2 regions of the Micromonospora aridisoli genome follow, and region 2 is predicted to be linked to the other one. Evidence: riboswitches for the same ligand, from Rfam matches in the RefSeq annotation. Region 2 holds a riboswitch; the other holds the start of a gene.

Region 1 (3,203 bases), on a different contig from region 2:
CGGCCGAACACGCCGGCCTGCATCGAGATCAGCTTGAGATCGACCATCGGCCCCACCACCAGGAAGACCAGTCGGGACGTGAGGGAGAACTGCGACAGCGAGGCTGCGACGAAGGCGTCGGCCTCGGAGCAGAGCGAGAGCAGCACGGCCAGCAGCGCCAGCGCCAGGATCGACAGCCACGCGTTGTCGGCGAGGGTCTGCAACCACCGCTCCGGCACCAGCACGTTGATGCTGGCGGCGGCCATCGCGCCGAGCACCAGGAAGCCCCCGGCGTGTGTGACGTCGTGGCGGACCGCCGCCCAGAAGGCCCGGCCTCGGGAGGCGTCGTCCAGTTCCGGCCGGCGCGGCATCCTGATCCACTCGGTACGGCCGAGCCGCAACCACAGCCAGCCCATGATCATGGCGACGATCAGGCTCGCGACGCCCCGGGCGACGACCATCTCGGGATTGTTGGGGAAGGCGACCGCGGTGGCGGTGAGCACGATCGGATTGACCGCCGGGGCGGCCAGCAGGAACGCCAGCGCGGCGGCGGGCGTGACGCCCCGCCGGATCAGTGACCCGGCGATCGGCACCGACCCGCACTCGCAGCCCGGCAGCACCACTCCGGCGGCGCTGGCCGCCGGCACCGCCAGCGCCGGATGCCGGGGCAACGCCTTTGCCCAGAACGAGCGGGGTACGAAGACCGCGATCACCGCGGAGAGCAGCACTCCGAATACCAGGAACGGCACCGCCTGCACCATGATCGAGACGAAGACGGTGGTCCAGGTCTGCAGGCGGGGATCGTCCAGGGCCGCGGCGAGCGGCTCCCGGAAGATGATCAAAAGAATCAGCAGCCCCGCCAGGACCTCCACGGAGCCGATCCGGTCGCCGAGCCAGCGCCGGGGCGGCTCGCCACCGGCGGGTTCGGGCGGGCGGCTCTCGGTGTCGACGCCTCCGCCCGAGGACGTGCCGCGCGGTTCGCCGGCCGGCACGGCCCGGTCAGTGTCTGTGGTCACCCGTCGTCCTTCGGCCCGTGGCGGATCGGCGGCCTGAGATTACCGTCCGGCGCAGGGTGACGTCGATGGATGTCACAGAATTGCCCGGACCGCGGACTCCCCCGCCACCACCGACCACCCGATACGAAGACCCGTCGTGACCTGCGAAGATCACATTGCCGGTGGATCTTCAGTGGTGTTAGCGTCGGCGGGACAGACAACACCTCCGACAGGGGAGCGCACAGCGCTGAGAGTGCGGGTCCGCCCGCAGACCCTCCGTACCTGATCTGGGTAATGCCAGCGCAGGGAGTTCGGTCCACCTCCAGCCCGCCGCCGTTCGGCGTCGCCGGACGGGGCGTGCGTCTTGCCTGGTTCGCAACTGGACTGGGAGCGATCATCATGAAGACCACCGACAGCAGCCGCTGGCGCACCATCGACATCGTGGTGGCCTCGGTCATCGCCGTCGCCTTCGGCGTCATCTTCTGGGCCTGGGGCGTGGTGTGGAGCGCCACCGACGGCGCCTTCAGCTTCTTCCCGCCGGCACAGACGCTCATCTACGGCGTCTGGCTGGTACCGGCCGTCCTCGGCGGCCTGGTCATCCGCAAGCCCGGCGCCGCGCTGTACTGCGAGCTGCTGGCGGCGATCATCTCGGCCCTGCTGGGCAGCCAGTGGGGCAGCATCGTTTTGCTCCAGGGCCTGATGCAGGGTGTCGGTGCCGAGCTGGCCTTCGCCGCCTTCCGCTACCGCTCGTACCGGCTGCCGATCGCCCTGCTGGCCGGTGCGCTGACCGGTCTGAGCGCCGCCGTCTTCGACTTCGTCTACTGGAACGCCGGACGCGACATCGCCACCTACCGCCTCCCCTACGCACTGCTCACCATCGTCAGCGCCACGGTGATCGCCGGCGCCGGCGCGTACGCCCTGACCCGCGCCCTGGCCCGCACCGGCGTCCTCGACCGCTTCCCCGCCGGCCGCGACCGCCCCCTCGTCTGACACCCCCGAATGATCGCGTTGATCATGAGGTTGACGGCGCTCTCGATCTCCAGAACAACCGTCAACCTCATGATCAACGAAGGGAAGGAGAGGCACGGATGGGGGTGAGGCTGCGGGGGTTCGGGTGGCGGCACGCCGGGCGGCGTGCGTGGGCGCTACGCGGGGTGGATCTGCGGGTGGAGCGCGGCGAGCGGGTGCTGCTGCTCGGGCCGTCCGGGGCCGGCAAGAGCACCCTGCTGGCGGCCCTGGCCGGGCTGCTGCCCGAGGACTCCGGCGAGCACGAGGGCAGGATCGAGATCGACGGCCGGTCGGCCGCCGAGTCACGGGACCGGGTCGGCATCGTCTTCCAGGACCCGCAGTCCCAGCTCGTCATGGCCCGCAGCGGTGACGACGTGGCGTTCGGGCTGGAGAACCGGGGGGTGGCGGCCGACCGGATCTGGCCGCGGGTGGACGAGGCGCTGCACCGGGTCGGCTTCCCGTACCACCGGGACCGGCCCACCGCGGCACTCTCCGGTGGCGAACAGCAGCGCCTCGCCCTGGCCGGTGTGCTGGCGCTGCGTCCCGGCCTGCTGCTGCTCGACGAGCCCACCGCCAACCTCGACCCGGTGGGCGCCGCGCTCATTCGGGCGGCGCTCGCCCGGGCGGTGGACGCCGACACCACGCTGATCCTGGTCGAGCACCGCGTGGCGGAGGCGCTGCCCCTGGTCGACCGGGTCGTGGTGCTCGAACCCGGCGGCGGCGTCCGCGCCGACGGCCCACCCGAGGCGGTCTTCGCCACCCACGGCGACGCACTCGCCGCCGAAGGGGTCTGGGTACCCGGTCGGGAGATCCCGCCACGCCGGGCCGCCGGCCCGGCCGGCGAGGTGCTGCTCACCGCCGAGCGGCTCGGCCACCCGCCCCGGCTGGCCGCCACCGACCTGACGGTACGCGCCGGCGAGGCGCTCGCCGTGCTCGGACCGAACGGCGCCGGGAAGTCCACCCTGGCGCTGCTGCTCGGTGGGCTGCTCAAGCCGGGCAGCGGGCGGCTGGCGGCGAGCCCGGAGCTGGCCGGCGACGACGCGCACACCGCGCCACACCGCTGGCGGGCACCCGCGCTTGCCGGCCGGATCGGCTCGGTGTTCCAGAACCCTGAGCACCAGTTCGTCACCGACACGGTCTTCGACGAACTGGCTCTGGGGCCGAGGCGGACCGGGACGTCCGAGTCCGCGGTACGCGACCGGGTGACGGAGCTGTTGAGCC
Region 2 (3,203 bases):
CGGATCGCCTGCTCCAGCACATGCAGGTTGGCCGCGCCTCCGGTGCCGAGGATCAGCCGGGAGCCGAACCGTACACCGGCCAGCTCGAAGCCGGTCGACTCGTCCATCCGGGTCACCCGCCCTGGGCGGCGCTGAGCACCTCGACCCGGTCGCCACCGCGCAGCACCGTCGCCGGCCAGCCGGTACGCGGCACCACCTCGCCGTTCACCGCCACCGCCACACCGCGCTGCTGGCCGGTGACGTCCCGGACCAGGTCGGCCACGGTCACCCCGTCGGGCAGGTCGCGTCCGACGCCGTTCACCGTCAGTTGCACGAGTCGTCCTCCGTCGAGTCATGGAAGGTGCTGCCGGCACCGGCCACCACGGCGAACCGATCCGGCGGGAAGGGGGCGAGCAGCGGATCGGGGGTGTCTCCCCCGGTGACCAGATCGGTGATCAGATCCGCGGTGACCGGCGTGAGCACGATCCCGTGGCGGTGGTGGCCGGTGGCGACCAGCACGTCCGGGCGTCCCGGCAACGGGCCCAGCATCGGGGCGTTGTCCGGTGTGCCCGGACGCAGCCCCGCCAACGTCTCCACCAGGTCGTACTCGGCGATCTCGGGCAGCAGGTCGACGGCGGCACGCAGCAGCCGCAGCACCGCACCGGCGGAGACGTCCAGGTCGGACCGCTCCTCGACGGTCGCGCCGATCACCACCTCACCGCTGTCCCGGGGGACCAGGTAGACGTGCTCGCCGTCGGCGTAACCCCGGATCACGTGCCGGAAGCTCGGCGGGCCGCCACCGGGCGCGCGCAGCCGCAGCACCTGCCCCTTCACCGGGCGGACCGGCAGGCCGGTCAGGGCGGCGGTGCCACAGCCGGCGGCGACCACCGTCACACCGGCGGTGACGTCACCCAGCCGCCGCACCGGCTCGGCGACCAGCACCGCTCCGGCCCGCTCCGCCGCCAGTCGCAGCGCCGGCACCAGCCGACGCGGGTCGACCTGGTGGTCGGTGGCGGCGAGCGCGCCGCCACGCACCCGGGGAGCCAGCGCCGGCTCGCGCTCGCGCAGTTGGGACGGGCGCAGCGGCGTGACCGGCAGCCCCAGCCCCTGCTGGTACGCCCACAGTCGGCGCGCCTCGGCGAGGTCGTCGGCGGTCAGCCCGACCATCAGCGTGCCCTCGGTCCGGTAGCCGATGTCGGTGCCGGTCGCCTCGGTCAGCTCGGCCGCGAACCCGGGCCAACGGCCGGCGGACTCGGTGAGCAACCGGGTCAGCTCCCGCTCACCGAAGTACGCCTCGGCCACCGGCGCCAGCATCCCGGCGGCCACGTGCGAGGCGCCCGATCCGGGTGCCGGGTCGTGCACCACCACCCGCAACCCGCGGCTGGCGCACCGCCAGGCGATCGCCCATCCGATCGGCCCACCCCCCACCACCGCCACATCCGGTGCAAGGAAGGGCCCCCTGTTAACGCCTCCGGTAGAGGAAGGGCCCCCTGTTAACACGTCAGCCCCCGCAGCAGTTCGGCGGCGGCACGGGCCGGGTCGGTGGCTCCGGAGAGCGCACCGACCACCGCGACCCCGTACGCGCCGGCGGCCCGCAACTCAGGCACGTCCGCCGCCGTCACCCCACCGATGGCGATCACCGGCACGTCCACCGCACCGGCCACCGCCCGGACCCCGGCCGTACCGATCGGCGACGGCAGTCCGTCCTTGGTGCTGGTGGCGCGGCAGGGACCCACGCCCAGGTAGCTGGCCCCGGCGGTGACCGCCGCGAGCGCCTGCGCCGGTTCCCGCGCGGTGGCACCCAGTACGGCCGACGGGCCGAGCACCCTCCGGGCCGCCGCCACGGGCAGGTCGTCCGCACCGACGTGACCGCCGGCGGCGTCGGTCGCCAGCGCCACGTGCAGCCGGTCGTTGACCAGGCAGGACACGTCGTACGGCGCGCAGAGGGCCAGCACCTGCCGGGTCAGTTCGTACGCCTGACGGTCGGTCGCGGTGTCCTCGACGCGGACCTGCACCACCAGGTCCGCGTGCGCCACCGGCAGCACGGCGCGAAGCACGGCGAGCGGATCCCGCCCGGGTCGGGTGTCGGTGATCAGATGCAGTCGTCCCAGGGACGGCACGGCAACACTCCTCCCTGCGCCGGCATTACCCGGATCAGGTTCGACGGTCGGGGGCTCACAGCCCCCCTCTCAGCCCGGTGCACCGGGCTCCCGTGGGTTCGTTGGGTGTCACCGTACGTCGTTTCGCCGGCTCCGCCAAGCCCGTCCCGCGCCCTCGCTTGGGGCGGAAGGCGCCCGGTCATGCCGACTCGGAGCGGGTTGCTGATCCGACTCGCAGCGGCACGATGACCGAAAAAGGATCCGATATGGAGTGACTCACACCAATAAACAAAGTTGCCGTTACCAAACCGTTACAAGAGTTCGCCTTGCCCGAAACCCATTCACGAACACAAATTGAGTGATCGGATCGGCTTGTCGCCACCCAGACCTCGCTCGTCAGGTATGGGCGGTCGGACCGACGCGGAGTGACCACCGCCGCCCACTCCGACCCGCCCCACCGACAGAGGAGATCCTCGTGCCCCGACCCCGTCGGCGGCGAGCACCGCTCGCCCCAGTGACCGTGGCGCTACTCGCCCTGGTACTCATTCTGGCCGCCGCACCGACTCCGATCGCCGGCCCCGGCACCGCCCGGGCCGCCGGCCCCACCGCCGCCCAGCCCGCCGGCCCGGCCGTCTCAGCCGCCGCGGCACAGGCGGAGCCGTACTCCGTCCTGGTCTTCTCCAAGACCGCCGGGTTCCGGCACGACTCGATCCCGGCCGGCATCAGCGCGATCCAGCAACTCGGCACGGCGAACGGCTTCACGGTCACCACCACCGAGGACGGCGCCGCCTTCACCGACACCAACCTCGCCAGGTTCAAGGCGGTCATCTGGTTGTCGACCACGGGTGACGTGCTCAACGCGAGCCAGCAAGCGGCCTTCGAGCGCTACATCCGCGCCGGTGGCGGTTACGTCGGCGTGCACGCCGCGTCCGACACCGAGTACGACTGGGCCTGGTACGGCCAACTGGTCGGTGCCTACTTCAACAGCCACCCGGCCAACCAGACGGCCACTGTGAAGGTCGAAGACACCACTCACGAGTCGACGCGGCACCTGCCGGACCGGTGGTCCCGTTACGACGAGTGGTACAACTTCCGCACCAACCCCCGCGCCCGTCAGGTGCAGGT

The links. A riboswitch is a leader RNA that binds a small molecule or an ion and turns the genes downstream of it on or off. The one in region 2 is predicted to bind thiamine pyrophosphate.
Region 1: linked by a shared signal. The riboswitch ahead of SM447_RS26560 (ECF transporter S component) and the one ahead of thiE (thiamine phosphate synthase) in region 2 are both predicted to bind thiamine pyrophosphate.

The regions. Positions count from the first base shown of each region.
Region 1 is NZ_JAXCFK010000016.1:75,312-78,514, reverse strand. It holds gene SM447_RS26565 (permease) at 1-995, opposite strand, end outside; TPP riboswitch at 1,196-1,301, shown strand; gene SM447_RS26560 (ECF transporter S component) at 1,374-1,964, shown strand; gene SM447_RS26555 (ABC transporter ATP-binding protein) at 2,063-3,203, shown strand, end outside.
Region 2 is NZ_JAXCFK010000004.1:502,973-506,175, reverse strand. It holds gene SM447_RS11835 (thiazole synthase) at 1-107, opposite strand, end outside; gene thiS (sulfur carrier protein ThiS) at 113-313, opposite strand; gene thiO (glycine oxidase ThiO) at 304-1,479, opposite strand; gene thiE (thiamine phosphate synthase) at 1,473-2,099, opposite strand; TPP riboswitch at 2,094-2,203, opposite strand; gene SM447_RS11815 (ThuA domain-containing protein) at 2,554-3,203, shown strand, end outside.